DNA from 4 places in the Streptomyces canarius genome. Region 4 is predicted to be linked to each of the others. Evidence: riboswitches for the same ligand, from Rfam matches in the RefSeq annotation. Region 4 holds a riboswitch; each other region holds the start of a gene.
What was found. Region 4 has a riboswitch for cyclic di-AMP ahead of IE294_RS31185 (LysM peptidoglycan-binding domain-containing protein). Riboswitches for the same ligand answer to the same signal wherever they lie in the genome.
Positions count from the first base shown of each region.

Region 1 (7,806 bases), on a different contig from region 4:
GCCGGGTGGCCCGTACCGCGTGCCCCTGCGGTGCCGTGCCGGTCCCCTGCACCACCACGAGCGGCTTCGCCGCCGCCGTCCGCCGGGCGAGGCGGGTGAACTTGCGGGGGTTGCCGATGGACTCCAGGTACATGAGGACGACGTCGGTCTCGGGGTCGTCGTACCAGTACTGGAGGACGTCGTTGCCGGAGACGTCGGCGCGGTTGCCGGCGGACACGAAGGTGGAGACGCCGGTGACGCCGGTGACGCCGCCGCCGCGCCGGTGCAGCCGGGAGAGCAGGGCGATGCCGATGGCGCCGGACTGGGCGAACAGCCCGATGCGGCCGGGGCGGGGCATCTGCGGGGCGAGCGAGGCGTTCAGCCGGACGTCCGGGGCGGTGTTGATGATCCCGAAGGCGTTCGGGCCGATGATCCGCATGCCGTACGCGCGCGCGGCCCGGACGAGGGCCCGCTGCCGCTCGCGCCCCTCGGGCCCGCTCTCGGCGTATCCGGCGGAGAGCACGACCAGCCCCTGGACGCCGTGCTCCCCGCACTCGGCGACCACGGCGGGCACGTGCGCGGCCGGTACGGCGACGACGGCCAGGTCGACATGCCCGTCGATGTCCCGCACCGAGCGGTGCGCGGGCACCCCGTCGACCTCCTTGAGGTCGTCCGGGAAGACCGTGTTCACGGCGTACAGGGCGCCGGGGTAGCCGGCGTCGCGGAGGTTGCCGAGGACGCCGCGGCCCACCCCGCCGGGGGCCCGGCCGACGCCGACGACCGCGACGGAGCCGGGGGCGAGGAGCCGGCGTACCGAACGGGCCTCGGCGCGCTGCTCCCGCGCGCGCTGCACGGCGAGTGAGCGGTCGGTGGGTTCGAGGTCGAACTCCAGGCGGACGACGCCGTCCTCGAAGCTGCGCTTCTGGGTGTAGCCCGCGTCCGTGAACACCTTGATCATCTTGGTGTTGGCGGGCAGCACCTCGGCGGCGAAGCGGCGGATGCCCCGCTCGCGCGCGACGGCCGCGATGTGCTCCAGCAGAGCGGAGGCGACCCCGCGGCCCTGGTGGGCGTCCTGCACCAGGAAGGCGACCTCGGCCTCGTCGGCGGGCGCGGACGCGGGCATGCCGTCGGTGCCGATGCGGTCATAGCGTACGGTGGCGATGAACTCGCCGCCGATGGTGGCCGCGAGTCCCACCCGGTCCACAAAGTCGTGGTGCGTGAAGCGGTGGACGTCCTTGGCGGAGAGCCGTGGGTACGGCGCGAAGAAGCGGTAGTACTTCGACTCGTCCGAGACCTGCTCGTAGAAACTGACCAGGCGGTCGGCGTCATCAACGGTGATGGGCCTGATGCGCGCGGTGCCACCGTCGCGCAGCACCACGTCCGCCTCCCAGTGGGCGGGGTACTGGTGCCGGTCCTGCCGGCCCGCCGAGGTCTGCATGGGCCCCAGAGTACGGCTCGCGTCCGACAACGTCGCGAGGCAGTCTGTGGAGGACGAGAAGCCGGACCGAGGCCGCGGTCCGGTGCCGCACCGGAGGGGACGAAGGTCCGCTCCGGACAGGCTTCACGATATGGGAAACTGGTCTAGACAACCTGAACACCGAAGGGCAGCAACACATGGCTGAGCGCCGCGTCAACGTCGGCTGGGCCGAGGGCCTCCACGCCCGCCCCGCTTCCATCTTCGTCCGAGCCGCCACGGCCGCAGGCGTCCCGGTGACGATCGCCAAGGCCGGGGGCAACCCCGTCAACGCGGCCTCCATGCTGGCCGTCCTGGGCCTGGGTGCCCAGGGTGGCGAGGAGATCGTCCTCGCCTCCGACGCCGAGGGCGCCGACGCCGCCCTGGACCGTCTGGCCAAGCTGGTCTCCGAGGGCCTGGAAGAGCTGCCCGAGACCGTCTGAGCGACCACCGCGCAGAGCGCCGGAGCCGCGTTCGCCTTTCGGGGCGGCGCGGCTCCGCCGTATGCGGACGCACTCGACCCGATGTTCCGTCGATTCACCACCCGTCGGCCCCCGGTGAACTCCGGGGAATTACGGCACGATGAATTCGGGCAGCAGGAAATACCCCGACGGGAAATGCCTCTTCTTTGTATACGGTGCGCTTGTTAATGCCGCGGGCCCGACATGTTTACGGCATGTTGCGAAGTCCTCACGCGCTCCCCGGCGGGGGAAAACCGCAATCGGTGCGCGCCTGTCGCACGCTCGGCGTGCAGCGCCGTGAGCGCCCGCGCGCGTTCCGCATCGCCACGTGCCACCGCGTCCACGATGGCGCCGTGCTCCGTCCAGGACTCCACCGGGCCGATCGGCGCCTCCACCGTGTACATCCAGGCGATCTTGTGCCGCAACTGGGTGAGCATCGAGGTCAGCGAGGTGCTGCCGGAGGCCTGGGCGAGCGTCTCGTGGAACCAGCCGCCCAACGAGCGCAGGTCCTCGTTGCTGCCCCTGCGGGCCCGCTCCTGGCCCAGTCGGACCAGGCCGCGCAACACCTTCAGGTGTGCCTCGGTGCGCCGCTGGGCGGCCCGCGCGGCGCCCAGCGGCTCCAGCAGCGTCCGCATCTCCAGCAGGTCGGCGGCCTCCTGCTCGGTCGGCTCGGCCACGCACGCGCCCGCGTGCCGGCGCGTCACCACGAAGCCCTCGGCCTCCAGGGTGCGCAGGGCCTCGCGCACGGGGACGCGCGAGACGCCGTAGCGGCGGGCCAGGACTTCCTCGGTGAGGCGGCTGCCGCGCTCGTAGACACCCGCGACGATGTCGTCCCGGATGGCCGTGCACACCGAGTGCGCCGGAATACGCATGACCGACCTCCGTCTTAATCCCCGTGAAACGTCGACGATGGACGCGTGTTCCGAGACTCTATTCCAATGAGCCGGAATTTCCGACGGCGGACCCTAATCCATGGCTATTTTTTGGACAGCGGATCCGGCGGACACCGTGAAAAACGGCGAAAGCCCCGGCTCGGTGAGCCGGGGCCTCGGACAGCCGTGCGGTCGGTGTCAGACGGGAACGCCGTGCTTGCGGAGGTAGGCGACGGGGTCGACGTCCGAGCCGTACTCAGGGGTCGTGCGCGCCTCGAAGTGGAGGTGCGCGCCGGTGACGTTGCCGGTGGCGCCGGACAGGCCGATCTGCTGGCCCGGGACGACCTGCTGGCCCACCGTGACCCCGATGGACGACAGGTGCCCGTACTGGGTGTACATGCCGTCGGCCATGCGGATCACGACCTGGTTGCCGTACGCGCCGCCCCAGCCCGCGGAGACGACCGTGCCGGAGCCCACCGCGTGGACGGCCGTGCCGCTGGCCGCGTGGAAGTCGATACCGGTGTGCGAACCGGAGGACCACAGGGAACTGCTGGCCTGGTAGGCGGTGGAGACGTACGAGTGCGCGATCGGGGCGACGAAGGTGTTCAGCCGCTTGCGCTCGGCCTCACGGGCGGCCCGGGCCTTGGCGGCGCGGACCTCCTGGGCCCGCTTCGCCGCCGCCTTCGCCGCGGCCTCCTCGGCCGCCTTCTGCTCGGCGGCCTGCTGCTGCGCGGCGGCCTGCGCGTCGATCTCGTCGGCGACGTCCTCGGACACGGCGACGACCGGGGTGAGGCCGGTCTGCTCCGTGGAGTTCCCGGCGGCGAGCGCCGGGGAGGCGGCGAGGGTGCCGATCACACCGGTGGTGGTGAGGGCCGCGACGCCGGCCGCCTGAACGGTGGTCCGCTTGACCCGGCCGGGCTTGCGGTGCTTCCCGGTGGCGCACATGAACGCCATGAAGTGGCTGGTCCTTTCCTTCCCTCTCGCCTACCGGGTTAGCTGACGGGTTCGGAGCAGGAAGGTCTCCTACGGGCCCCCTCGCAGTCGCGCGGACGCCCGATTCACCCCAGGGACGATGGGTCCCCGGCTCCCCTGGCTCGCGCCGTACGGGGACTCGGCGATGACTGTCCGGTGCCGCGGGTGCGGCGCACTGCCTGACGAACAGCCCGGACGAAACTACGCAAGCACGCTGTCAATCCTCAAACACATCCCGGATTTTGTAGCGCATCCCACAGGGCAGACAGGCAACCTCCGCCCCAAAACGGGCATCTGGCGGACGGAGTGGAACAGCGTGGGGCCCTGACGACCCGTAGGTCGTCAGGGCCCCACGCGCGCGTGCCGTCGTCCGGCCGCCACCGCGGTCGCGGCTACTCGGCCGCCACCACGGTCACTTCACCGATGCCCAGCGCCTCCACCGGCGCCTTGATCTGCGACGCGTCCCCGACGAGGACGGTCACCAGGCGGTCCACCGGGAAGGCGTTCACGACGGCCGCGGTGGCCTCCACCGTGCCCGTGGCCGCCAACTGCTGGTACAGCGTCGCCTGGAAGTCGTCGGGCAGGTGCTGCTCGACCTGGTCCGCCAGCGTGCTCGCCACGGCCGCCGCGGTCTCGTACTTCAGCGGCGCCACACCGACCAGGTTCTGCACGGCGACGTCCCGCTCGGCGTCGGTCAGACCGTCCGCCGCGACCGTGCGCAGCACCTTCCACAGGTCGTCCAGCGCCGGGCCGCTGTTCGGGGTGTCCACGGAGCCGCTGATGGCGAGCATCGCCGCGCCCGTGCCGTCCGGCGCGGACCGCAGGACCTGCCCGAAGGACCGCACGCCGTAGGTGTAGCCCTTCTCCTCGCGCAGCACGCGGTCCAGGCGGGAGGTGAGGGTGCCGCCGAGGCAGTACGTGCCGAGCACCTGGGCGGGCCACACCCGGTCGTGCCGGTCGGGACCGATCCGGCCGATGAGCAGTTGGGTCTGGACCGCGCCGGGCCGGTCCACGATGACCACGCGCCCGGTGTCGTCGGCGGTCACCGGCGGCACCGGCCGGGGCTCGCCCGGGGTGCCGGTCCACGCGCCCAGGGTGTCGCCCAGCAGCGCGTCCAGGTCGGCGCCGGTCAGGTCGCCGACGACGACCACGGTGGCCGTGGCGGGCCGCACATGACGGTCGTAGAAGGCGCGTACGGCCGCCTCGTCGATCTTCTCGACCGTCTCCTCGGTGCCCTGGCGCGGACGGGACATGCGCGAGGTCGCCGGGAACAGCTCCTTGGAGAGTTCCTTGGCGGCCCGGCGGGAGGGGTTGGCCAGCTCGTGCGGGATCTCGTCCAGGCGGTTGCGGACCAGCCGCTCGACCTCGCTCGCGGCGAAGGCGGGCGCGCGCAGGGCGTCGGCGAGCAGGCCGAGGCCCTTGGCCAGGCGGGAGGCCGGGACCTCAAGGCTGAGCCGCACGCCGGGGTGGTCCGCATGCGCGTCGAGGGTGGCGCCCGCGCGCTCCAGCTCGGCGGCGAACTCCTCGGCGGAGTGCTTGTCGGTGCCCTCGGAGAAGGCCCGCGCCATGATCGTGGCGACGCCGTCCAGGCCGGCCGGCTCGGCGTCCAGCGGCGCGTCCAGCAGCACCTCGACGGCAACGACCTGCTGGCCCGGGCGGTGGCAGCGCAGCACGGTCAGGCCGTTGTCCAGCGTGCCGCGTTCGGGCGCCGGGAACGCCCACGGCTTGGCCTCGCCGGGCCGCGGCTGGGGGTGGAAGTCCATGGTGGCGAGCTCGGTCACTTGGCCGTCTCCTCGTTCTCGGTCTCGTCGCGGCCCGCCTCTACGGTCGCTTCCTGCTCCGGGTCCTCGGGGACCGCGGCGTCCGGGACGGCCTCCGGGGACTTCGGCTCGTAGACGAGGACCGCGCGGTTGTCGGGCCGCAGGCGGGCCTTGGCGACCTCCTGGACCTCCTGCGGGGTCACCTCCAGGACGCGCTTGACGGCGGTCAGGGCGAGCTGCGGGTCGCCGAACAGGACCGCGTACCGGCACAGTTCGTCGGCGCGGCCGGCGACCGTGCCGAGCCGGTCCAGCCACTCGCGCTCCAGCTGGGCCTGGGCGCGCTCCATCTCCTCGGCCGTGGGGCCCTCCGCGGCGAACCGGGCCAGCTCCTCGTCGATGGCGGCCTCGATGACCGGCACCTCGACGTCACCGGAGGTCTTCACGTCCAGCCAGCCCATGGAGGGAGCACCGGCCAGACGCAGCAGGCCGAAACCGGCCGCGACGGCCGTCCGGTCCCGGCGCACCAGCCGGTTGTACAGGCGGGAGGACTCTCCGCCGCCCAGGACGGTCAGGGCGAGGTCGGCCGCGTCGCACGCGCGCGTGCCGTCGTGCGGGAGCCGGTAGGCGGCCATCAGGGCGCGCGCCGGGACCTCCTCCACGACGACCTCGCGCAGCTGCTCGCCGATGACCTCCGGCAGGGAGCCGTCGCGGGGGGCGGGCTTGCCGTCGTGGGACGCGATGGAGCCGAAGTACTTCTCGATCCAGGCGAGCGTCTGCTGGGGGTCGATGTCGCCGACCACGGAGAGCACCGCGTTGTTCGGCGCGTAGTAGGTGCGGAAGAACTGGCGGGCGTCCTCCAGGGTGGCCGCGTCCAGGTCCGCCATCGAGCCGATCGGCGTGTGGTGGTAGGGGTGGCCCTCGGGGTAGGAGAGCGCGGTCAGCTTCTCGAAGGCGGTGCCGTACGGCACGTTGTCGTAGCGCTGGCGGCGCTCGTTCTTGACGACGTCCCGCTGGTTCTCCATGGACTCGTCGTCCAGAGCGGCCAGCAGCGAGCCCATGCGGTCGGCCTCCAGCCAGAGCGCCAGCTCCAGCTGGTGGGCGGGCATGGTCTCGAAGTAGTTGGTCCGCTCGAAGCTGGTGGTGCCGTTCAGCGAGCCGCCGGCGCCCTGCACCAGCTCGAAGTGGCCGTTCCCCTTGACCTGCGCGGAGCCCTGGAACATCAGGTGCTCGAAGAGGTGAGCCAGGCCGGTACGCCCCTTGACTTCGTGGCGTGAGCCGACGTCGTACCAGAGGCAGACCGCCGCCACCGGGGTCAGGTGGTCCTCGGAGAGCACCACGCGCAGACCGTTGGCCAGGCGGTGCTCGGTCGCTGTCAGGCCCCCGGAGCCTGCCTCGGCTGTGGTCGTGTGACCCATGGGCATGTACGTCCCTTCGCGAGCGGAGGCGGTTGATGGAAACCGCGGTTTTCCTGCCGTTCCTGCCACTGTATGCAAAGCGTGCGGGGCCTCGGCGAAGTTCCCGCGGGGCGTACGCCCACAGCGGATCCCGCGACCCGTCCGGGAGCCGGTCCCGGCTCCCGGCGGGGCCTTGGGAACCGGGTCGCGGCACGGGTTGTCACTGCCTCGGTCCACAATGGTCGGCGTCAGTTCCGTCCATCCTTTCAGCAAGGAGCCGGCAGCGATGGCCCGCCGCAGCACGAAGACCCCGCCGCCCGACGATTCGTTCGAGGAGAGGATCCTCGACATCGACGTCGTGGACGAGATGCGTGGCTCCTACCTGGAGTACGCGTACTCGGTCATCTACTCGCGCGCCCTGCCGGACGCCCGTGACGGCTTGAAGCCGGTGCACCGCCGCATCGTGTACCAGATGAACGAGATGGGCCTGCGCCCCGAACGCGGCTATGTGAAGTGCGCCCGTGTCGTCGGCGAGGTCATGGGCAAGCTGCACCCGCACGGCGACGCGTCGATCTACGACGCCCTGGTGCGCATGGCGCAGCCCTTCTCCATGCGCGTGCCGCTGGTCGACGGCCACGGCAACTTCGGCTCGCTGGGCAACGACGACCCGCCGGCCGCCATGCGGTACACCGAGTGCCGGATGGCCGAGGCGACGAGCCTGATGACCGAGTCGATCGACGAGGACACGGTCGACTTCGCGCCGAACTACGACGGCCAGGAGCAGGAGCCGGTGGCGCTGCCCGCCGCATTCCCGAACCTGCTGGTCAACGGCTCCTCGGGCATCGCGGTCGGCATGGCGACGAACATGGCGCCGCACAACCTGCGCGAGGTCATCGCCGCCGCCCGCCACCTGAT
Region 1 is NZ_BMVN01000001.1:129,559-137,364, reverse strand. Features, by position in the region: gene IE294_RS00550 (bifunctional acetate--CoA ligase family protein/GNAT family N-acetyltransferase) at 1-1,417, opposite strand, end outside; gene IE294_RS00545 (HPr family phosphocarrier protein) at 1,594-1,875, shown strand; gene IE294_RS00540 (GntR family transcriptional regulator) at 2,079-2,765, opposite strand; gene IE294_RS00535 (M23 family metallopeptidase) at 2,964-3,719, opposite strand; cyclic di-AMP (ydaO/yuaA leader) riboswitch at 3,732-3,892, opposite strand; gene IE294_RS00530 (M16 family metallopeptidase) at 4,130-5,518, opposite strand; gene IE294_RS00525 (M16 family metallopeptidase) at 5,515-6,918, opposite strand; gene IE294_RS00520 (DNA gyrase/topoisomerase IV subunit A) at 7,178-7,806, shown strand, end outside.
Region 1: another riboswitch for cyclic di-AMP. It lies ahead of IE294_RS00535 (M23 family metallopeptidase); the one in region 4 lies ahead of IE294_RS31185 (LysM peptidoglycan-binding domain-containing protein).

Region 2 (7,806 bases), on a different contig from region 4:
GCGCTGCTCCCCGCCTTCGAGGCCCTGCGGGCCTGGCGCGCCGAACAGGCCCGGGAGCAGGGCGTCCCGGCGTACGTCATCTTCCACGACGCCACCCTGCGCGAGATCGTGACCCGGTGGCCCGGTTCGGTGCGGGAGCTGGGCACGGTGAACGGCGTCGGCGAGAAGAAGCTGGCGACGTACGGCGAAGGGGTCATCCAGGTGCTGGCCTCCCTGGACGGGGCCGCCCCGGTGGCCGCCGACGCCCCGGCCGCCGCTGCCACCCTGGCCACTGCCGACGCCCCGGCCGCCGGCGACAGTCAGGACGCCGACTGGCCTGAGCCGACGGACGAGCCGGAACCGGACGACTGGATATAACCGGGACGCCCGGACCCCCGGGACAGACAGCCCAGGACCCCCGGGGCGGGGCGTGCGCGGTGCCGTCAGGCCCTCAAGGACAGTGCGGTCAGGCCCGGGGCGAAGGTGATCAGCAGCGGGAGCAGCGGCACCAGCGCGGCCACCGTCGTCGTCAGTGCCCGGTGCCGGCGCAGCAGCCGGGGCGGCGGCTCCAGCAGGCGGTCGACGCGCTCGCCGAGGAGGCGGCGGCTGGAGTCGCAGGACAGGACACCCCGGTGCTGGTTCAGCTCGATCAGGGCGAGGGCCGTGGTGAGGTGTCCGCAGCGCCGGGAGGCCGTGTCGTCGGCGGCCAGCTCGACCAGGCGGTGCGTCTGGTCGCAGAAGTGGGCGAAGAGCGGCACGCGAGGGAAGCCCGTGGCGAGGGCGGTGGACAGGTGCAGCAGCCAGTCGTGGTGGGCGCGGGCATGCCCGCGCTCGTGGGTGAGGACGGCGTCCAGCTGAAGGTCGGTGAGGCGGTGCAACGCCCCTGTGGTGACGACCAGTTGGGCTGGGTGCCCCGGCATCCACCAGGCGTCCGGGTACTCGTCCTCCAGTACCAGCATCGGCCCGCGCGCCGCCGGCAGTCCGGCCGGCAGTTCGGGGGCGCGCTCGCGCAGGTGCGCCCGCACCTGGCCGCGGCTGCGGCGGGCCTCGACGAGTTCGCGGGCCAGCATCGCCGTCGTCCAGGCGGCCCCGCAGGCCAGCAGCACGGTGAGCGCGGCGGCCCATCCCGGCGCGGTGGACAGGTCGTAGGCGGCGGTGACGGCGGGCGGCGCGGGCGCGAACACGTGGTCGCGGACGGTGTGGAAGACGGCCGCCGCGCCCAGGACCAGCGCGGTCAGGCAGCACAGCAGGACGGTGGCGACGAGACACTGCCACACCCACAGTGCGACCACGGGTTCCCGCTCGGGCCAGGCGGCACGGGTCAGCGCGCGCGGCGCCGGTACGGCGGCCGTCAGGGCGACGACGCTCAGCAGGAGCAGGCAGACAGTCATGCCGGGGCCCCGGTTCCTGGTCGGAGAGGTGTGCGGGTGACGGTGGTGCCGGGCACGCGTCACGCGACGGCGGCTCGCGCGTGGTGCGTGCCCCGTCAGTATGACGAAGACGGGCGGCCGGAGTCAGGTGTCGACACCGATCGGCCGGGACCGGCCCGGGCCCGAGGCTCCCGCCACGCCCGGCCGGCCCGCCACGCAAGCCACCCGGCCCGCCCGCCACGCAAGCCACCCGGCCCGCCCGTCACGCAAGCCACCCGGCCCGCCCGTCATGCAAGCCACCCGGTCCGCCCGGCGTGCCCGTCCGGCGCTCTCTGCCCGGCAACTTCCGCCCCGGCAACCCTCCGCGGTGTCAGCCCGACACCACCCGCCCGCTGACCTCCCCCAGCCCCACCCGGCCGCCGTCCGCGCCCGGGGCCCATGCCGACAGGGTGACCACGTCGCCGTCCTCCAGGAAGGTCCGCTTGCCGTCGGGGAGTTCGAGGGGGTCGCGGCCGTTCCAGGTCAGTTCCAGCAGGGAGCCGCGCTGGCGTTCGGTGGGACCGCTCACCGTGCCGGAGCCGTACAGGTCGCCCGTGCGCAGCGAGGCGCCGTTCACGGTCAGGTGGGCGAGTTGCTGGGCGGCGGTCCAGTACATGGTGGAGAAGGGCGGTTCGGAGACCACATGGCCGTTGACCGCGACCGAGATGCGGAGGTCGTAACCGCCGGGCTCGGTGCCGGGCGCCGAGTCGTCCAGGTAGGGCAGCAGCGGATGCGTGCGCTCCGGAGGCGCCACGCGCGCGTGCTCCAGCGCCTCCAGCGGGGTGATCCACGCCGACACCGAGGTGGCGAAGGACTTGCCGAGGAACGGGCCGAGAGGGACGTACTCCCAGGCCTGGATGTCCCGCGCGGACCAGTCGTTCAGCAGGCAGAGCCCGAAGACGTGCTCCCGGAAGTCGCCGAGCGCCACCGGGGTGCCGAGCCGCGACGGCACGCCCACGACGAAGCCGACCTCGGCCTCGATGTCCAGCCGGATCGAGGGGCCGAAGACGGGCGCGGGGTCGGCCGGGCCCTTGCGCTGCCCGGAGGGGCGTACGACGTCCGTGCCGGAGACGACCACGGTGCCGGAGCGGCCGTGGTAACCGATCGGCAGGTGCTTCCAGTTGGGGGTGAGGGAGTCCTCGGCGTCGGGGCGGAAGATCCGGCCGACGTTCCGGGCGTGGTTCTCCGAGGCGTAGAAGTCGACGTAGTCCGCGACCTCGAAGGGAAGGTGCAGGGTCACCTCGGACAGGGGGTGGAACAGCGGCTCGACGGCCGTGCGGTGCGCCGGGTCCGTGACCCAGGACGTGAGGGCGCGCCGTACCTCCGACCAGGTGGCGCGGCCGGCGGCCAGCAGCGGGTTGAGGGTGGGCCGGGCGAGCAGCGGCTGGTGGGGCGAGCCGAGCGCGGCGGCTGCGGCGCCCGCGTCGAGGACGTGGTCCCCGAGCCGGACGCCGATCCTCCGCTCCGTGCTGCCGGAGGGCGAGAACACGCCGTAGGGGAGGTTGCGCGGACCGAAGGGGTCACCCTCGGGGACGTCGAAGGGGGGCATGGGGTGCTGCCTCACTCTCATCCGGGCCATGCATGGCACTGCGTTCCATGTGGTCGGGCCACACGTTACGGCCGAGCCGCGCGTCTTGGGCAGTGCCTCACCAGGTGCTCGAAAGGTTGGAGGAAGAGGAAGAGGGCGGCAGCCCCCTGCTCGGGTTCGCTTCGCGGCACCCGGTCCCACACCGGCCGCGGCTCACGGTTGCGCACCGCCCATCGCGCCGTCCGCGGCGAGCGGTTGGGCGGGGGCGGTACGTAAGTGCGGGCAATGAGCGGTGAGTCGGCGGAGCGTGTTGTCCGTATTCTCTGATCATGGCACCCACCCCGGCATATGCACTGATCGCCACTGACCTGGACGGGACGCTGCTGCGCGGCGACGACACCGTCTCGGACCGGTCCCTCGCCGCGCTCGCGCGGGTGGCGCGGGCCGGCGCCCGGCACCTGGTGGTGACGGGTCGCCCGGCCCCGCGGGTGCGACCGCTGCTCGCGGACCTCGGCCGCGCCGGGCTCGCGGTGTGCGGGCAGGGGGCCCAGGTCTACGACGCGGCGACCGACCGTCTGCTGTGGTCGGTCCGGCTGGACCGGGAGCTGGCCGAGACGGCGCTCGGCAAGATCGAGGCGGAGGTGGGGCAGGTCTACGCGGCGGTCGACCAGGACGGCGTGGACGGGCTCACGCTCATCGAGCCCGGCTACCGGATGCCCCACCCGACGCTGCCCGCGGTGCGGGTCGGCCGGCGGGACGACCTGTGGTGCGCGCCCATCAGCAAGGTGCTGCTGCGGCACGCCACGCTGTCCGACGACGAGTTGGCGGCCGTGGCCCGAGCGGCGGTGGGCTCGCTCGCGACGGTCACCATGTCGGGGCCGGGCACGGTGGAGCTCCAGCCGTGCGGGGTGACGAAGGCGACCGGGCTGGCGCTGGCCGCCGAGCGGCTGGGGATCGCCGCCGAACGGGCCATCGCCTTCGGTGACATGCCCAACGACATCCCGATGTTCGAATGGGCCGGGCGCGGTGTGGCCATGGCCAACGCCCATCCGGAACTCAAGGCGGTGGCCGACGAGGTCACCCTGTCGAACGAGGACGACGGCATCGCCGTCGTCCTCGAAGGACTCTTCCCGGCCGGCTGACCGGGATGTCAGGGGCGCCCGGCCCGGCCGCCGGTGCCGGTCAGTACGCGCCGAACACGTTGTCGATGGACCCGTACCGCGCGGCCGCGTAGTTGCAGGCGGCGGTGATGTTGGCGACCGGGTCGTAGATGTCGAAGGACGTTCCGGCCACGTGGTACGCGTTGAACGTCGGGTCGATGACCTGGAGCAGGCCCTTGGAGGGGATGCCCTTGGCGGCGTTGGAGTCCCAGAGGTTGATGGCCTTCGGGTTGCCCGAGGACTCGCGGATGATGTTGCGGTAGATGCCGTTGTAGGTGCCCGGGATGTGCTTCTCGGCCATGATCGCCAGCGACTGGCGGATCCAGCCGTCGAGGTTGTCCGGGTAGCCGGCGGGGGTGCTGGCCGTCGTGGTGGTGGCCGTGCTGGGGGCCGCGGAGGCGCTGGCCGCGCCGATGAGCGGCAGGGCGAGGACGGCGGCACCGGTGCCGACGGCGGTGAGCGCGCGGACGAGGCGGCTGTTCCGGGTACGGCGGGGCTGGGCGACAGCAGACATGGGGGCGTTCCTCTCCGGCGCCTGCGAGGTGAGCTGTCGGGTTCGGGCGGGGAGGTGCCCGGCCGTGCTCCTGACGGAGGCATGGCTTCACCCCTAGCCGTCCCGGCGCGGCGTGTGCCGTTCCGGACCGGCGGCTTGCCTGGGTCCCCCGCTCCTGCCGTACGAATGAGTTCGTCGATGGGTATGCGGGCGGCGGCAGGATTCGGCGTCCGCCCGACGGCCCGGAACGTATGCGAGAGCACATGTCGGGAACAAGGGCCGGATTCATACAACGTGCGGTTTGACCTTGATCGACAGTGTATGGGGTGCTTGATCCTTTGCGGTTGCCAATCCTCAACTCGCCGACAGGGCAAGGAGTCATGGCGGCCGGGCCGAGGGGGAGGGTCGGCCGGGCGCGTGACCCAACTCACGAAATAGCAAACAGTTTCAATTCGGACATGACGGATTAGGGGGATTCGCACCTGAAGTCGGGGAGATGGTGGAACCCGGCATGCGGGGAGCGTCGTTGCCGAGGTGCGGGCACAGTGTCCGGATTACTCTTATATGGATAAAAATCCGCTCACACTGTGTGATCAAAACCATGCCGGTCATGATCCGGTATCGCCCGGGCTGGACCGGTGGGCGCTATCGGTGATCGAAAGAGGACCGGATACGCTGACTTGAGTGAGGGCAGCGACCTATCGACAAACCGTGTAATCGCCAGCAGACACCAGCAGACAGGAGACCCCTCGTGACCGTCGTCGGGCCGTTCGGGCTGAGCGTGCGGGACCAGGCTCTGGAAGCCGATGTCCAGGCCGGATTGGCGGCTGTCGAGGAAGGCTTGCTCGAAGCCACCAAGAGCGAGGTCCCGTTCATCACGGGGGCCGCGCAGCACCTCGTGCGGGCGGGCGGGAAGCGGTTCCGGCCACTCCTCGTGATGCTCGCCGCCCAGTTCGGCGACCCCTACGCGCCGGGCGTGGTGCCCTCGGCCGTCGTCGTGGAGCTGACCCATCTGGCCACGCTGTACCACGACGACGTCATGGACGAGGCGGCCGTACGGCGTGGCGTGGACAGCGCCAACACGCGCTGGGGCAACTCCGTCGCGGTCCTCACCGGCGACTTCCTCTTCGCCCGCGCCTCCCAGATCCTTGCCGACCTCGGCCCCGAGGCGGTCCGGGTACAGGCACTCGCGTTCGAACGGCTCGTCACCGGCCAGATCCTGGAGACCGCGGGTCCCTCGGACGGCCGAGACCCGGTCGAGCACTATCTGGACGTGCTCGCCGGCAAGACGGGCTCCCTGGTGGCGGTGTCGTGCCGGTTCGGCGCGATGATGTCCGGCGCGGACGAGACGGTCGTCGACGTCCTCACCCAGTACGGCGAACGGCTCGGCGTCGCCTTCCAGCTCGCGGACGACGTCCTGGACATCGCCTCCGACTCCCACGAGTCCGGCAAGACCCCGGGCACCGACCTGCGCGAGGGCATCCCCACCCTGCCGGTGCTCCGGCTGCGCGAGCGGGCCGCCCGGCTGGGGCTGCCCGAGGACGTCGCGCTGTGCGAGCTGCTGGACTCCGACCTCAGCGACGACGCCCGGCACGCCCGGGCGCTGGCCGCGCTGCGCGCGCACCCCGCGCTGGAGCAGGCCCGCCGGGACACCGTGCGGTACGCGGAGGAGGCGCGGGCCGCGCTCGCCCCGCTGCACGAGTGCGATGCCAAGGCGGCGCTGATCGAGCTGTGCGACGCGGTCGTGCACCGCGCCGGCTGACCCGGCCGGTCACCCGTACGGGCCCCGGCGTCCGGCACGACCCCTACGGGTCGGGTGGAGGAATCACCGCCGGGTGTCATACCGCAGGTGTAGACGGAGTTGGCTCCGAGGTCTGACGCTTGTTCACAGCCGATTTGGTCAGATGGTCACCACGGAAATCACCACTCCTCACCGTTTCGGGTGAGAATGGCGGCTCAGGGTGGACCAGCGGAGCAGCGGAGCAGCGTGAGGACAGCCGCCGCCGACGACGGAGGTAAGGCACACATGGCACCGTACGAATCCGACGACGCAGTGGGCGCCGCGCGCGACGAGCACCCGCGCTCCGGCCGGCGCAAGGCCGCCCGGTACGCCGTGCCGGTCGCGGTGGTGGGGGTGGCGGCGGCCACGATCGGGCTGGTCCCGGCGCTCGCCGACTCCGGTGACCCCGACCTGCCGAAGATCAGCGCACAGCAGCTCATCGAGAAGATCGCCAAGTCGGACGTGCAGCAGCTGTCCGGCACGGTGAAGATCAGCACCGATCTCGGCCTGCCCGACCTCGGCGGCCTGGAGAACGGCCTGATGTCCGGCGCGGGCCGGGGCGGCTCGGGCGACGGCTCGTCCGCCGACCCGCAGGCCAAGCTCACCGAGCTGGTCTCCGGCACGCACACCCTGCGCGTCGCCGCCGACGGCCCGGACCGGCAGAAGCTGTCGCTGCTGGAGAGCGGCGCCGAGTACAGCCTCATCCACGACGGCAAGGACGTCTGGGGCTACGACAGCAAGAGCAACGAGGTCTACCACTCCACCGGGGCCGGCTCCGGCAAGGACCGCGAGGCCGAGCCGCCGGCCACCCCCCAGGACTTCGCCGACCAGGCCCTGAAGTCGGTGGACGACACCACGTCCGTCACCGTCGACGGCACCGCGCAGGTCGCCGGGCGCGACGCCTACAAGCTGCTGATCCGGCCCAAGCAGTCCGGCACCACGGTCGGCGCGATCAGCATCGCCGTGGACGCGAAGACCGGCATGCCGCTGAAGTTCACGCTGACCCCGAGGAGTGGCGGCGCCGCCGTGCTCGACGCGGGCTTCACCCAGGTCTCCTTCGCCCGGCCGGCCGCCTCCACCTTCGACTTCACGCCGCCCAAGGGCGCGAAGGTCACCGAGGAGAAGGACGCCCCCGGGGCCCGGGAGCACGCCCCGAAGCACGGCGAGGACTTCGCCGGGGGCCTGGAGGGCAAGGACGGGCTGAAGGTGCTGGGCAAGGGCTGGACGTCCGTCGCCACCTTCGACACCGGTGCCAAGGGCGGCCTGCCGACCGGCTCCCAGGGCGGTGACCTCGGCGGCTTCCTCGGTTCGCTGGGCGACCCGGTCTCCGGGAAGTTCGGCAAGGGCACGGTCTTCTCCACCCGCCTGGTCAACGCCCTGATCACCGACGACGGCAAGGTGTACGCCGGCACGGTGACCAAGGAGGCCCTGGTCAAGGCGGCCGACGCGGGGAAGTG
Region 2 is NZ_BMVN01000008.1:215,493-223,298, reverse strand. Features, by position in the region: gene recQ (DNA helicase RecQ) at 1-357, shown strand, start outside; gene IE294_RS14690 (M56 family metallopeptidase) at 423-1,370, opposite strand; gene fahA (fumarylacetoacetase) at 1,720-2,937, opposite strand; gene IE294_RS14680 (HAD family hydrolase) at 3,246-4,058, shown strand; gene IE294_RS14675 (transglycosylase SLT domain-containing protein) at 4,099-4,590, opposite strand; cyclic di-AMP (ydaO/yuaA leader) riboswitch at 4,596-4,777, opposite strand; gene IE294_RS14670 (polyprenyl synthetase family protein) at 5,321-6,331, shown strand; gene IE294_RS14665 (LolA family protein) at 6,596-7,806, shown strand, end outside.
Region 2: another riboswitch for cyclic di-AMP. It lies ahead of IE294_RS14675 (transglycosylase SLT domain-containing protein); the one in region 4 lies ahead of IE294_RS31185 (LysM peptidoglycan-binding domain-containing protein).

Region 3 (7,806 bases), on a different contig from region 4:
GTGAGCGCAGCTGTTCGGCCTTGTCGGGGTTGTTGGAGAGCAGGTCCAGCTCGGTGATGCCGAGGGCGCCGAGCATCTGGGCGGCGGCCGTGTAGTCGCGGGCGTCCTCCGGCAGACCGAGGGCGGCGTTCGCCGCGTAGGTGTCGAGGCCCTCGTCCTGGAGGGCGTACGCGTCGAGCTTGTTGTAGAGGCCGATGCCCCGGCCCTCCTGGCGGAGGTAGAGCAGGACGCCGCCGCGGCCGGCGATGCGCTCGACCGCCTCGCGCAGCTGCGGTCCGCAGTCGCAGCGGGCCGAGCCGAAGACGTCCCCGGTCAGGCACTCGGAGTGCAGGCGCACCAGCGGGATGGGGCCGGGCTCGCCGAGGACGACGGCGAGGTGTTCCCGGCCGTCGGTGAGGCCGTGGAAGGTGACGAGTTCCGCGTCGGCGCCGTAGCCGTCGGCGAAGCGCAGCGGTACCCGGACGCGGGCGCGCGGGGTGGCGGCGGGGATGTCGGGCATGCGGGTCCTCCGGGACAGTTGCTTCAGATTTGAAGCAGCGGTTCGCAGGGACCCTACCTCTGCTTAAAAGTTAAAGCAATCAGCGGGTCCGGCCCGCTCAGGAGGACGCCGGGGACGACGAGCAGGACGAACGGCGCCGCCAGGGGACGTCCTCGGCACCGGACGCGTCGTCCTCGCCCTGGAGGCCCCGCGCGATCCCCGTGCAGATCTCCTCCAGCTGTCCCACCTGCTCCGGGGTGAGCCGGTCGAACAGGGTGCTGCGGACCGTCTCGACATGCCCGGGTGCCGTACGCTCCAGGACGGCCACCCCCTCGTCCGTCAGTACGGCGAGCGAGCTGCGCTTGTCCCAGCGGCAGTTCTCCCGGCGCACCAGGCCGTCCCGCTCCAGCCGGGTCACCGCGTACGTGAGCCGGCTGCGGGTGATCTTCAGGGTCTCGGCGAGATCGGTCATGCGCAGCCGTCGGCCGGGGGCCTCGGAGAGGTTGGCCAGCACCGAGTAGAACAGGTGCGGCATGCCGCCCTCCTGCTGGAGCTGCCGGTCGATGGCGTCCTCCAGGAGACGGGAGGCGGCCATGTAGGCGCGCCAGGCGCGCTGCTCCTCGGGGGTGAGCCAGCGGGTCGTCATGCCGCCAGTGTAAGTTTGTTTAAAACTTGAACCAAGCCGTCCGCCCGGACGAGTGAGGTCCGCCTCCGCGAAGAGAGGGCGCCGATGCCCCTGCCGTACGTGCTGCTGTCCGCCGCCGTCTCCCTCGACGGCTACCTGGACGACACCGGCCCCGAACGCCTGCTGCTGTCCAGCCCGGCCGACTTCGACCGGGTCGACGCGGTACGGGCCTCGGTCGACGCGATCCTCGTCGGCGCCGGCACGATCCGCGCCGACAATCCCCGCCTGCTGGTCAACTCCGCCGAGCGGCGCGCGGCCCGGGTGGCGGGCGGCAAGCCGGAGTACCCGCTGAAGGTCACGGTCACCGCCACCGGCGACCTCGACCCGGACGCCAAGTTCTGGCACACCGGCGGCGACAAGATCGTCTACACCACCGACCAGGGCGCCGAGCGGGCCGCCCGCCGCCTCGGGCGCACCGCCGATGTCGTTCCGCTCGGTCCCGCCCTGGACTGGCGGGCCCTGCTGGAGCACCTGCACGACGTGCGCGGCGTCGTCCGTCTGATGGTCGAGGGCGGCGGCACGGTCCACACCCAGCTCCTGCACCAGGGCCTCGCCGACGAACTCCAGCTGGTCCTCGCCCCGCTGTTCGTCGGCGACCCCGCGGCGCCCCGCCTGTTCGGGCCGGGGGCCTACCAGCCCGGACGGCTGCGCCTGCTCGACACCCGCCGGATCGAGGACGTCGTGCTCATGCGGTACGTGCCGACGGCGCCCGGCACCGGGGCGGTCGCCACCGCCGCCGACCGCCACTGGCTGCGGACCGCCTGTGAACTGGCGGCGCAGTGTCCGCCGTCGGAGACGGCGTTCAGCGTCGGTGCGGTGGTGGTGGCCGCCGACGGTACGGAGCTGGCGCGGGGGTACTCCCGTGAGGGCGCCGATCCGGTGGTGCACGCGGAGGAGGCGGCGCTCGCGAAGATCGCTCCCGCCGATGCGCGGATCGCCGGCGCCACGGTGTACAGCAGCCTGGAGCCCTGCGCCCGGCGCGCGTCCCGGCCGGCGCCCTGTGCCGAGCTGATTCTCCGGGCCGGGGTGCGCAGGGTGGTCACCGCGTGGCGTGAGCCGGACACGTTCGTGGCGGGGGCCGACGGAAGCGGCGTTCTGGTCGCGGGGGGCGCGCGGGTCGTCGCGCTTCCCGAGCTGGAGGAGCTCGCCAAGGCGCCGAACGCCCACTTGCTGTGAGCGCCCGCCCGGGCCCTGGGCCGGAAACGACTCAGGGCCCGGAATCCACTGGATTCCGGGCCCTGAGTCTTCAGTAGCGGGGACAGGATTTGAACCTGCGACCTCTGGGTTATGAGCCCAGCGAGCTACCGAGCTGCTCCACCCCGCGTCGTTGTGACTCCAGTGTACGCCATGCGCGGGACTGCTCGCACACCCCTTTCGGCCCACACCGGTCGCCGCCCGCCCCGGGGCCCGGAAACCTGGAGGTACGTCGGACAACCGGGAGACACGCGGTGCGCCCTGGAAAGGTGGAGGAGAGCCCGTACGCCAGGGCGGGCGGCCGGCTCCCCGGCGACCCCGTGCCCGACCCGGGCCTCGGCGGCGAACCGGTGCCGGTGCGCGCCCGCCGCCGTCCGGGCCCCCGTGCCCTGGCCCGCGCCCTGCCCGCCCTGCTCATCGTCTGCGGTGTCCTGTACGGCCTGCTCGCCCCGGACGACTTCACCGCCGTCCCGTTCTTCACCGCGGCCCCGCTGGTCGCCGCGCCCTTGTCGGCGCTGCGCACCACCGTCCTGACCGGCCTCGCCTCCCTCGCCGCCGCCTACGCCGTGCACACCGACGCCGGGGTCCATCCGGCCGTGGGCACCCTCACCGACGTGGTCACCGTCGCGACGGTCGCCCTGCTGGCCGTCGCCATCAACCGGGTGGTCCGCCGCGGCGACCGGCGGCTCGCCTCCGCGCGGGAGATCGCCGAGGCCGCCCAGCGGGCCGTCCTGCCGGAGCCGGACGAACGGATCGGCGGCTACGAGATCGCCGCCTGCTACGAGGCGGCACGGCAGGACGCGTTCATCGGCGGCGACCTGTACGCGGTGCAGGACAGTACGTACGGCGTCCGGCTGGTCGTCGGGGACGTGCGCGGCAAGGGCATGGGCGCGGTCGCCGCGGTGGCCGTGGTGATCGGCGCGTTCCGGGAGGCGGCCGAGCAGGAGGCCACGCTGGAGGCGGTCGCCGAGCGGCTGGAGCGGGCGCTGGCCCGCGAGGGCACCCGGCGCGACGGGATCGACGCCTTCGAGGGGTTCACCACCGCGGTCCTCGCCGAACTCCCGCACGGCGACGGCGCCGTACGGATCGTCAACCGCGGCCATCCGCCGCCGCTGCTGCTGCACGCCGACGGCACCCTGCGCACCCTGGTCCCCGCCGAGCCCGCGCTGCCGCTCGGCATGGGCGACCTCGGCCTGTGGCCGGACCGGGCCACCGAGACCGCCTTCCCGAGCGGCGCGACCCTGCTGTTCCACACCGACGGCCTGTCCGAGGCGCGGGACGCCCACGGCCGGTTCTACGACCCCGAACGACGCCTCGCGGGGCGCACCTTCGCCGGCCCGGCCGCGCTGGTCGGCCGGCTCGCCGAGGAGGTGCGCCGGCATTCCGGGGGCGGCATGACCGACGACATGGCGCTGCTCGCCGTACGACGGCCCGCGACGTCACCGACGGTCACCGGGCAAGCGCCCTGCGCATAACATCTGAGTCACCATCAAACCCGAAAGTGACTGCTGAACGGGGCCGACGCCCGGTCAACTCGCCCGTTTTGGCGGAGTAGTGGCCGATAACTCCGCCGGTAAAGACGTGAATGATCAAGCTGAACGGCTTGGAAAGTGACTGGCAGGTCTATTAACGTTCGATAACGCAGCGCGGTCGTCCCAGCCGTCACAAGAGGCGGCTCCGTGCGCACGCGCCGAATCCCGCAAGGGAGCCGGGGAACCACCACCCTGGGGTGAATCACGCGGATGCCGCCGTGAACTCACGGAGTCCACGACCGGTATACGCGCGTAGGAGACCTTCCTGCTCCGAACCCGTCAGCTAACCCGGTAGGCGAAAGGAAGGAAAGGAGTACGCCCGCGTGGCGTCCAACCGGCCTGCCCCAGAAGCCCCGTTCATACCGGCACAGCGCGAGCCCGAGACCTTCGGGTACGGCGCCTACCAGGCCGAGGAGGGCCCCTGGGAGGAGTGGAACCCCACTGAGGAGTCCGTCGCCCCGGTACGCGGCCGGCACCGCGTCGCCAAGCAGCGCGGCGGCTTCGCGCGCAGCTCCACCGTCCTCGGCGTCGGCGTCATGGCCGCGGTCGGCGCGGGCGGCATGGCCAGCGCCAACACCGGCAAGCCGCCGGTCTCCATCTCCCTGCCGGACCTGCCCTCGGTCGGCTCCCTCTTCGGCGACGACTCCGCCGACCACCAGCCGGCCCAGGCCGCCACGGCCACGCTGAGCACCGTCGGCGTGACCACGGCCGCCGGCGAGGACGGCGCCGACGCGGGCGAGGCGCTGCGCAACCGGATCATGGCCCAGGCCGAGCAGCAGCAGGGCCAGGCCGAGAGCAAGGCCACCGCCGCCGCGGTCGCCGCGGCCGAGAAGCAGAGCGCCGATGCCGCCGCCCAGGCCGAGAAGGAGGCCGCCGCCAAGGCCGCCGCGGCCAAGGAGAAGGCGGAGGCCGCCGCCGAGAAGAAGGCCGAGGAGGAGCGGCTGGCGAAGCTGGCCGAGCAGTACACGCTGCCCACCTCCTCCTACACGATCACCTCGACCTTCGGCCAGGCCGGCGGGATGTGGTCCTCCGGCCACCACACCGGTCTCGACTTCGCCGCCCCCACCGGCACTCTGATCAAGGCCGTGCACAGCGGCACGATCACCGAGGCGGGCTGGGCCGGCTCCTACGGCTACCGCACGATCCTCACCCTGGACGACGGCACCGAGCTGTGGTTCTGCCACCAGTCCTCGATCAGCGTCTCCGTCGGCCAGAAGGTGACCACCGGCGAGGTCATCGGCCGCGTCGGCGCGACCGGCAACGTCACCGGCCCGCACGTCCACATGGAGGTCCACCCCGGCGGCCAGCCCACCGGCATCGACCCGATGGCGTGGCTGCGCGACAAGGGCCTCACCCCCTGACAACCCCGTCCCGCGCGGGAACCCCCGGGGGAACTTGGCGGGAACTCGGCCCCGGCGGTGGGATGCGATCACCCACCGCCGGTGTTGACATGACGTATGACGTCACTTCGTAAACTCGGCTCTTCCGATCTAGAGGTCTTCCCGCTCTCCCTCGGCGGCAACGTCTTCGGCTGGACCGCCGACGAACAGACCTCCTTCGCCGTCCTCGACGCCTACACCGCGGCGGGCGGCAATTTCATCGACACCGCCGACTCCTACTCCGCCTGGATCGAGGGCAACCAGGGCGGCGAGTCGGAGACGATCATCGGCAAGTGGGTCAAGGCCCGCGGCAACCGCTCCGAGGTCGTCATCGCCACCAAGGTCAGCCAGCACCCCGAGTACCAGGGCCTGTCCGCCGCCAACATCAAGGCCGCCGCCGACGCCTCCCTGCGCCGCCTGGGCACCGACCACATCGACCTCTACTACACCCACTTCGACAAGCCCGAGGTGCCGGTCGAGGAGATCATCGGCGCGCTGGACGAACTGGTGAAGGCCGGAAAGGTGCGGCACATCGCCGCCTCCAACATCAGCCCCGAGCGGCTGCGGGCCTCCCTCGACTTCTCCGACCGCGAGGGCCTCGCCCGCTACGTCGCCGTCCAGCCGCACTACAACCTGGTCTCCCGGGACACCTACGAGGGCCCGTTGCAGGACCTCGTCGCCCGCGAGGGCCTGTCCGCCGTCCCGTACTTCTCCCTCGCCTCGGGCTTCCTCACCGGCAAGTACCGGCCCGGCAAGACCGTCGACAGCGCCCGCGCCGAAGGAGCGCAGAAGCACGCGGAGTCCGAGCGCGGCCAGAAGGTCCTCGCGGCCCTGGACGAGATCGCCGCGGCCCACGAGGCCCCGGTCGCCACGGTCGCCCTGGCCTGGCTCGCCGCCCAGCCCACGGTCACGGCCCCGATCGCCTCGGCGAGGACGGTGGAACAGCTCCCGGCGCTGCTGGGGGTGGCGGAGTTGAAGCTGACGGAGGCTGAGGTGGCCCGCCTGACGGAGGCGTCCGCCTAGCCCGTCCCACCGCGACGGCGCGGCCCGGCGGTGCCGGAGGACCCCGTCAGCCCCCGCGACTACGTCCGGTACGGGTTGTACGCGGGGTACGGCACCGCCGGATACCCGTACGGCGCCGCCGCTCCCCAGTAGCCGGGCGCCGGAACGGACGCCCTGCTCGCGTACTCCAACGCGGGCCGGGCCACACCCCTGCGCTCCCACAGCTCGTCCAGCAGCTCACGCTCCCGGACGACGAAGTCGGGCCCGGCCTTCCCGTTCCGCCCCCGGTGCCGCAGGAACGCCAGCGAGGTCGCGCACGCCTCGTACCGGGCCACCTCCCGCGCCGCCTGGCGCCCGTGGTGGTGCCGGGCGTAGTCCCGGGCCATCCGGCGCGCCCGCATCGACCCGAGCGCGAACGGCTCGGCCGGCCCCAGCCACCCGGCCAGCACATATGTGGGCAGCTCCGCCCGCACGGTCCGCAGCTCCCGCTGCCGGGTCCGGATCGCGAGCCAGGTCACCACCGCGAACGCGGGCACCATGAAGGCGCCGTAGACGGCGAAGAAGCCGTACTCGCCGAAGGTGGAGGAGCCGTTCCAGAAGGCGTGCATGCCCATCGCCAGCAGCAGCCCGCAGACCGGCAGCAGCACCCGCCGCGCGTGCTGCCGCTCGGCGGACAGCGCGGCGACGCCGAAGCCGATACCGGTGAGGACGGTGAACAGGGGGTGCGCGAACGGGGACATCACGATGCGCACGAAGAAGGTGGCGGCGGTGACGGAGGCGATGCCGCGGTCGCCGGTGAGCTGGTCGGTCCCGAAGGCGGTACCGAGGTAGAGGATGTTCTCGGTGAACGCGAACCCGGTGGCGGTGATCCCCGCTATCACCACCCCGTCCACGATCCCGGTGAAGTCACGCCGGCGGAAGAGGAACACCAGCAGGACCGCGGCGGCCTTCGCGGACTCCTCCACGATGGGGGCTATCACGGTGGCGCCGAGCGTGTCGGCACTGGCCGGATCCGCGGTCGAGGTGGCTATCCACTTGGTCGCGAAGCTGTTGGCCACGATGGCTATCAGCGCCGCCGCACAGGCCCCCCAGGCGAAGGCGAAGACCAGGTTCCGCCAGGGGCCCGGCTCCACCCGGTCCAGCCACCGGAAGGCGGCCATCAGCCAGGGCACGGGCAGCACGGCGAGCCCGAGACCGACGAGGAAGCCCTCCGTGCCGGTCTGCCGCCGTACGAGCGCGAGGATGACCAGCCCGGACAGGGCCAGCAGGGAACTCAGCGCTCCGTAGCGCACCCACCTGTGCTGCCACCAGTGCGGGTGGCGGAGCACACCGCCGCCGGGGCTCGGGGGATACGTCGGAAACGGAGGACTGGTGGCCACGGCATCGACCCTAACGGTGGCGGGACGAGGGGCTGGAACGGATTATCGGTCCTGCTCAGCGGTGCTGTGCGGGACGCGCCGGAACAGCAGGTCGTTCACCACATGTCCCTTGTCCAGTCCCTGTCCCTCGAAACGGGTCAGTGGCCGGAACTCCGGG
Region 3 is NZ_BMVN01000023.1:19,238-27,043, reverse strand. Features, by position in the region: gene IE294_RS28015 (GTP cyclohydrolase II) at 1-499, opposite strand, end outside; gene IE294_RS28010 (MarR family winged helix-turn-helix transcriptional regulator) at 597-1,124, opposite strand; gene IE294_RS28005 (dihydrofolate reductase family protein) at 1,209-2,339, shown strand; tRNA gene IE294_RS28000 (tRNA-Met) at 2,414-2,487, opposite strand; gene IE294_RS27995 (PP2C family protein-serine/threonine phosphatase) at 2,612-3,832, shown strand; cyclic di-AMP (ydaO/yuaA leader) riboswitch at 4,036-4,202, shown strand; gene IE294_RS27990 (M23 family metallopeptidase) at 4,213-5,250, shown strand; gene IE294_RS27985 (aldo/keto reductase) at 5,347-6,291, shown strand; gene IE294_RS27980 (PrsW family intramembrane metalloprotease) at 6,351-7,649, opposite strand; gene trmB (tRNA (guanosine(46)-N7)-methyltransferase TrmB) at 7,692-7,806, opposite strand, start outside.
Region 3: another riboswitch for cyclic di-AMP. It lies ahead of IE294_RS27990 (M23 family metallopeptidase); the one in region 4 lies ahead of IE294_RS31185 (LysM peptidoglycan-binding domain-containing protein).

Region 4 (7,806 bases):
CCGAGCAGCCGCAGCCTGGTCGCGGTGGAGAAACGGTCCCGGTCCCTCACGGCCATCTGTCTCTCCGCCTCCCCTTTCACACGTGCGTACGTCCCCGGACACGGTACGGGACCGAGTACGGGGACGTACGTACGACTGGCTAAGCCTTACGCCAGGTTGGGTCAGCCCTTGGAGATCCCGCCCCGGAAACGCGGGAACGCGCTGCGGCCCGCGTACACCGCCGCGTCATCGAGGATCTCCTCGATGCGCAGCAGCTGGTTGTACTTGGCGACACGCTCGGAGCGGGCCGGGGCGCCGGTCTTGATCTGGCCGCAGTTGGTGGCGACAGCCAGGTCGGCGATGGTGACGTCCTCGGTCTCGCCGGAGCGGTGCGACATCATGCACTTGAAGCCGTTGCGCTGGGCCAGCTCGACGGCGTCCAGGGTCTCGGTCAGCGAGCCGATCTGGTTGACCTTGACCAGCAGGGCGTTGGCGGCGCCCTCCTCGATGCCGCGGGCGAGGCGCTCGGGGTTGGTGACGAACAGGTCGTCGCCGACCAGCTGGACCTTGTCGCCGAGCTTGTCGGTGATGACCTTCCAGCCGGCCCAGTCGTCCTCGAACAGCGGGTCCTCGATGGAGACGAGCGGGTAGGCCGCCACGAGCTCCTCGTAGTACTCCGTCATCTCGGCGGCGGAGCGCTCCTTGCCCTCGAAGAGGTACTTGCCGTCCTTGTAGAACTCGGAGGCGGCCACGTCGAGCGCGAGGGCGATCTGCTGGCCGGCGATGTAACCGGCCTCCTTGATGGCCTCCAGGATGAGGTCGAGGGCCTCACGGTTGGAGCCGAGGTTCGGGGCGAAGCCGCCCTCGTCGCCGAGGCCGGTGGACAGGCCCTTGCTCTTCAGGACCTTCTTCAGGGTGTGGTAGACCTCGGTGCCCCAGCGCAGGGCCTCGGAGAAGGACTCCGCGCCGATCGGGGCGATCATGAACTCCTGGATGTCCACGTTGGAGTCGGCGTGCGAGCCGCCGTTCAGGATGTTCATCATCGGCACCGGCAGCAGGTGCGCGTTCGGGCCGCCCAGGTAGCGGAAGAGGGGGAGGTCGCTGGCCTCGGAGGCGGCGTGCGCGACGGCGAGCGAGACGCCGAGGATGGCGTTGGCGCCGAGGGAGCCCTTGTTGTCGGTGGCGTCCAGGTCGAACATGGCCTGGTCGATCAGGCGCTGCTCGGTGGCGTCGTAACCGACCAGCTCCGGGCCGATCTGCTCGATCACGGCGAGGACGGCCTTCTCGACGCCCTTGCCCTGGTAGCGGTTCGGGTCGCCGTCGCGGAGCTCGATGGCCTCGAAGGCGCCGGTCGAGGCGCCGGACGGGACGGCGGCACGACCCGTGCTGCCGTCGTCGAGGCCGACCTCGACCTCGACCGTGGGGTTGCCTCGGGAGTCCAGGATTTCCCGGGCTACGACGACGTCGATGGACGGCACGAGCATCTCCTTCTTGGATGTGACGCTGGAAGTGCGCGGCGGTGTGCCTTACGGCTGTGCCTTGCGACTAGAGCCTAACCGTCCCGGGGGCGTCGGCCACCGACCGACCGCCCCGTGGACAAGCCGACGGTACCTTTTGTTTCTCACCGAAACAAAGGGTTCAGGGGTCGGTGGACACAAAAATCCCCGCCCCGGTGCGTACGGGGGAACACGCACCGGGGCGGGGAGCCCGTGGGGACGGCGGCGGCCCTCAAGGGGCCTTCAGCGGGGCCCGCGCGGACGCGCGGGCCCGTGCCCGGGCTGGGGGCGGGGTCTTACTTCAGGTGCAGCTGCTGACCCGGGTAGATCAGGTTGGCGTCCTCGACGATGTCCTTGTTCAGCTCGAACAGCTTCTGCCAGCCGCCCCGCACGTGGTGCTTCTCGGCGATGGAGCTGAGGGTGTCACCGGTGACGACCTTGTACTCGCCGTCGCCCTTCTTGACCTTCTTGCCGGTCGGGGTGGTGACGGTCTTGCTCTGGCTCTTGCTCGCGCTCGCGGCCGGACGCTCGGCGGAGCGGGAGGCGGCCTGCTCGCCGGTGGAGCGGGTGGCGGTGGAGCCGCCCGAGTTCGTGGAGGTGCTCGGGGTGGAGGCGCTCGGGGCGGAACCGTTGTACGGCGTGCCGGACAGGCCCGTGCCGCAGACCGGCCAGGCGCCCTTGCCCTGAGCGGAGAGGACCTTCTCGGCGACGGCTATCTGCTGCGCCTTGCTCGCCTTGTCAGCGGTGCCGGCGTACTGCGTGCCGCCGTACGCGGCCCACGTGGAGGCGGAGAACTGGAGGCCGCCGTAGTAGCCGTTGCCGGTGTTGATGGACCAGTTGCCGCCGGACTCGCACTGGGCGACCGCGTCCCACTGGGAGGCGGTGGCGGCGGAGGCGTTGCCGGCCGCCATCAGCGGAGCGGCGACGGCGGCACCGGTGACACCGGCGAGCGCGATGGCGCGGACGGCCTTGGACGGACGGCGGTGCTTGCCCTTGCTGGAGAACAGCATGGATCGATCCCCTCACCGACGCCTGCGAGGTGAGCTGTCGGGTTCGGGCCGGTTGAGTTGCCCGGCCGCACTCCGCTCACGCGGGATGCGGCTTCACCCCAAGCCGGTTCCGGCGTCAACCGCCGGGCCCGGCACTTACCTTGGGTCCCCCGCTCCTGCCTACGGCGCTTGACGCGACGACTGTTCCCGGGCGACCGCTGGCAGGATTCGGCGTTGCGGCGGCCGGGGCCCGTGGTGACGAGCGGTCCCGACCGTAGACACGTGATCGACGGAATTTCAAAGACGATCAGGGCTTCTGAGACTCATCCCACACTTTCACCAAACCGGACATTAAGGCGCTAAGCGGGACGCCAACTCCCCCTATTTGCCGCCCGTTTCGCCCCCGACGTCCAGGGTCTGACCGGCGCTGATGTGGTTCGGGTCGGCCCCGATGGACTTCTTGTTGCCGGCGTACAGCGCGCGCCACCCGCCGTCGACGTCAAGGGAGTCGGCGATGGAGGCGAGGGTGTCGCCCTGACGGACGGTGTACGTGTCCGCCTCGCGGGAGGCGTGCCGACCCGAAGACGAGGCGTTCTGACCGTTTGTCACGCTTTCTTCCGTGCCGCCCTCGTCCGCGCTCGCGCCCCGGTGTCGTCCGCCGCCGAGGGACCCGGTGTCGACCAGGCTCCAGGAACCCGCGGCCTGCTGCGGGTCGTCCTCGATGCCGGTGTCCGGGGTGGCCGTGGGCGAGCTGTCGGCCACCTGCGGACTTCCGGCGTCCGGCACGGTGGACTTGTCGGACTTGGGGGTGTTGGTCCCCTTGGAACCGGTCGGCGCACCGGCGTCCTTGTCCGGCTTGGCGCTCGGAGTGGTGGCCTTGTCCGAGGAGGAGCCCTTCCCGGAGCCGGAGTTGGTGTCGGAGTCCGCGTCGGCGGAGGGCGACGAATCCGGCAGACCGGACGAGTCGGAGCTGTCGGAGGAACCGGATGCACCGGATGTGCCGGAGCTGCCTGCCGATCCGGACGTTTTGCCCGAACCGCCGGAGCTGCCCGAGCCACCGGAGCCGCCGATGCCCGTGTCGACGTGCGTCGCACCCGAGTCCTCGGTCAGACCGGACAGCAGGGCGCAGGTGGCCCAGGGGGTGGTGCCCTTGTCGGCGAGGATCTTCTCGGCGACGGCGATCTGCTGGTTGCGGCTGGCCTGGTCGGGGCTGGCCGCATACTGGCCGCCGCCGTAGGCGTTCCAGTCCTCCTGCGAGATCTGGAGGCCGCCGTAGTAGCCGTTGCCGGGGTCGGCGCTCCAGGAGCCGCCACTCTCGCACTCGGCCACCTTGTCCCATGTGGTGCCGTCGGCCGCGTTGGCGCTCGCCGCGCCGAGGAGCGGGATGGCGATGGCGGAGCCGGTCACTCCGGCCGCGACGAGGAGAGCCGGGGCCTGACGGGGGCGACGGTGTCGGCCGTTCCCGGAGAGCATGCAGAAGCCTTTCGAGCGACAGCAGGACCGGCGCGGCGGATGGAGCCCGGTCGCCGCGCTGATGGGTGAACGTATCGGCAGACGATCACTTGTCACAAGTTCATGCCGCACAGATCACGTGAAGATCACAGAGTTGAATGTCTGTCATGTTTCCTTGAAGAGGCGGTGTGGGACCGTGCCGGACCAGGTCGGACGGTGTGTTCAGGCCGTGTGTTCCGGCACTGTGCCTCAGGCGCCGGGGGTGAACTCCACCGGCAGGGTGCGCAGGCCGCGCATGATGAGTCCGCCGCGCCAGCGCAGTTCGGCCGGGTCCGCGGCGAGCCGCAGATCGGGCAGCCGGGTGAGCAGGGTGGCGAGCGCGGTCTGGCCCTCCAGGCGGGCGAGCGGCGCGCCGAGGCAGTAGTGGATGCCGTGGCCGTAACCGAGGTGCTGGTTGTCGCGGCGGGCGAGGTCCAGCACGTCCGGGTCGGCGAACCGCTCCGGGTCCCGGTCGGCGGCGGCGAGGACGACGAGCACCGGGTCGCCCGGCGCGATCCGCTGTCCGCCGATAGTGAGCGGCTCGGTGGCGAACCGCCAGGTGGCCAGCTCCACCGGGCCGTCGTAGCGCAGCAGTTCCTCCACGCCGGTCGCCAGCAGCTCCGTCTCCCGGCGCGCCAGGGACTCCTCCAGCCGCCGGCGCTGATCGGGGTGCGTGAGCAGGGCGTAGGTGCCGTTGCCGATGAGGTTGACGGTCGTCTCGAAGCCGGCGAACAGGAGGATGAAGGCCATGGCGGCGGCCTCGTTCTCGGTGAGGTGCTCGCCGTGGTCGGAGGCGCGGATGAGGCCCGAGATCAGGTCCTCGCCGGGCGCGGGCTCGGCGGGCAGCGCCTCGCGCTTCTTGTGGATCAGCTCGGCGAGGTAGCCGCGCATCTTCTTCACCGACCGGGCGACGCCGCCCCGGGGGCCCCCGCCGTGCCGGATCATCATGCCCGCCCAGTCCCGGAAGTCGTCCTGGTCCTCGCGCGGGACGCCGAGCAGGTCGCAGATGGCGTAGATGGGCAGCGGGAAGGCGAACTCGTGGATGAGGTCGGCGGATCCGCGCCGCGCGAACCGGTCGATGAGGTGATCGGTCAGCTCCTGCACCCGGGGCGCGAACTCGGCGACCCGGCGGGGAGTGAAGGCCTTGCTGACCAGCCGGCGCAGCCGGGTGTGGTCCGGCGGGTCGATGTTCAGCAGATGCGTCATCAGCTCGGCCTTGCGCTCGCCGGGGATACCGGTCTTGCCCTTGGCGTGCGCGGGCTCGTCGTGATGCGCCGGGTTCTTGCTGAGCCGCTGGTCGGCCAGGGCCTGCCGGGCATCGGCGTACCGGGTGACCAGCCATGCCTCCACCCCGCTCGGCAACCGCGTCCGGTGCACGGGGGCGTGCTCGCGCAGCCAGGCGTAGGCGGGGTAGGGGTCGGTGGCGAACTCCCAGGTGAAGAGGGCGGGGGCCGGCTGGTCCCGGTGGGAGGACGGCTGGGCGGGGTGGGGCTGGTCGGTCACTCCTCGACCGTATCCGGCTCGCCGGGGAGCGTCGGTCGGGGTGGGGGCAGGGCGGCGGCGGCGCGGTGGGGCTGGGCGGGCAGGCCCTCGGCGGCCCGTATCGCGTCCCGGTACGCGCGGCCCGCCGCCCGCAGGGCCGCCTCCGGGTCGGTGCCCGCCGCCTCGGCGCGGACCGCCAGCGCCAGCAGTTCGTAGCCGATGCCGTCCCCCTGCGGCAGCGGGACGTCCAGGCCCGCCGTGCGGGTGCGGGAGGCGAGCTTGGCGGCGAGGGCCAGGCCGGGCTGGCCGAGCGGGACGCCGTCCGTGACCGAGGTGCGCCGCTTCTCCTCGGCCTTGGTGCGCAGCCAGTGCTCCTTGACGTCCTCCGGGGTCTCGGCCTCCTCGTCGCCGAAGACGTGCGGGTGCCGGTGGATGAGTTTGGCGACGATGCCGCCGGCGACGTCGTCGACGGAGAACGGCGCGTCCGGGTCCTCCTCGGCGATGCGGGAGTGGAAGACGACCTGGAGGAGGACGTCGCCCAGCTCTTCGCGCAGCTCCGCGCGGTCGCCGGCCTCGATCGCCTCGACCAGTTCGTACGCCTCCTCGATGCCGTACTTCGCCAGGCCCTCGTGGGTCTGCCGGGAGGACCACGGGCACTCGGCGCGGATGCGGTCCATGACCTGCACGAGGTCCAGCAGGCGGGCACCGGGCAGGTCGTAGGAGGCGGGGAGCAGCTCCAGCTCCGGCATGGCGACCCGGCCGGAGCCGGCCAGCCGGGCGAGGCCGTCGGTGAGGGCGGGCTCTCCCTCGCCGGTGGCCACGACCACCACCGTCCGGCCGCCGGCACAGGCGTCGACCAGCTCCTGGGCGGTGGGGGACGTCTCCGCCACCGCTATCCCGGCCTCGCGCAGATACGGCAGCTGCGGATGGGCGCCGTCCGCGCACAGCACGGCGTCGGCGGCGCGCAGGGCCTGCCAGGCGGGCCAGGACAGCAGACCGGGGGCGACGCGGTGGCTGGTGGTGAGCAGGACGATGCGGCCGGGGGCGGCTTCCCCACGGGCTTCGGGGCTGGTTTCGTTCACGATCCGAACGTAACCCACGGGGCGAGGGAGCGGATCGGGTTGTCCACAGGCCCGATGGGACCGTGTGATCGTACGACTGGACGCTCCGCCGCGCCGGTCCGTGGCCCGTCTACGCCGTCACCGGCTCCCCGCCCGCCGTCGTGACCTCCCGTACCCACGGCGTCCCGGCGTCCACGCGGCTGCTCTTCTGCACGTCCCAGGAGCCGTAGCGCGGGTTGAGGTCCACGTGGAGTTCCTCCGAGGCCGTGGACAGGGCCTTCCAGAAGGCGGGCCGGCTCGTGTCGGTACCGAGCCGCGCGGCCAGCTTCTGCGCCTCCAGTTGCAGCCGCAGGTTGTCGTCGAGGCGGGCCGGGGCGATGCCGTACTTCTGCAACCAGGCCGTCTCCAGGCCCTTGCCACCGCCGGCCTGCCGCTCCAGCTCGCTGCGCATCTGCTGGATCTCCTTGCGGGTGACGGTGATGCCCGCGTCCTTCGCGGCGCGGTGCAGCACCCGGTCGAGCACCATGCTGTGCAGGGTGTCGCGGGTGAGGGTGCTGGTGGAGGAGACGACCTGCTGGTACTGCGTCTCGTCCGGCACCGCGGCCCGCTGTGCCCGGCGGACCTCGTCGACCCGGCTCTCCAGCTGGGCGACGGTGATCCGCTGCCCGCCGACGACGGCCGCGGCGCCCGGGTGCGCGTCGCTTCCGCAGGCGGTCAGCAGGGGTGCCGCGGCGGCGATCGCGGCGGTGAGGACGAGCGCGGTGCGGCGGCGGTGCAAGGGGACCTCCCAGGGAGATTGTGCGGCGGTGCACAAAGTCTTGCGGTGATCGATGGTAGGCAGTGGGCAGGCTGGGGCCAACCCATTCGACCAACGATTCGCGCGCGCTTCGGGCACCGCCGCGCCGCTCCCCGAGGGGCCGCCGGGCCGGCCGGGTCAGCCGACGATGGCCACCGGCGCGTCCCAGGCGTCCCGGTCGACGGTCAGCGTGACGCCGCCGTGCGCCTCCTTGCTGTTCACCATGTACTGGTGGCCGCGGCTGTGGTTCGTGTACTGGGTCGCGCCCCACGGCCAGTCCGCGGTCGTCGTGTTCTGCTTGTCCCACAGCGCGTACCAGAGGTTGCCCGGCAGGTCCGTCTTGTCGGACGCGGTGGCGACGGCCTTGGCGCTGGAGCTGCTGAAGCCGTAGTAGCCGCCGCGGTAGGTCTTGGCGCGCAGCGTCTTCGTGAAGGAGCGCACGTACGTCAGCACGGCGGTGTTGCACGCCTTGTCGGCGGTGTCGTACGGCTCCATGTCCAGGTAGACGGGGC
Region 4 is NZ_BMVN01000028.1:92,786-100,591, forward strand. Features, by position in the region: gene IE294_RS31175 (FtsB family cell division protein) at 1-56, opposite strand, end outside; gene eno (phosphopyruvate hydratase) at 162-1,463, opposite strand; gene IE294_RS31185 (LysM peptidoglycan-binding domain-containing protein) at 1,772-2,485, opposite strand; cyclic di-AMP (ydaO/yuaA leader) riboswitch at 2,490-2,662, opposite strand; gene IE294_RS31190 (LysM peptidoglycan-binding domain-containing protein) at 2,846-3,937, opposite strand; gene IE294_RS31195 (cytochrome P450 family protein) at 4,166-5,458, opposite strand; gene IE294_RS31200 (nucleoside triphosphate pyrophosphohydrolase) at 5,455-6,519, opposite strand; gene IE294_RS31205 (SurA N-terminal domain-containing protein) at 6,629-7,276, opposite strand; gene IE294_RS31210 (glycoside hydrolase domain-containing protein) at 7,433-7,806, opposite strand, start outside.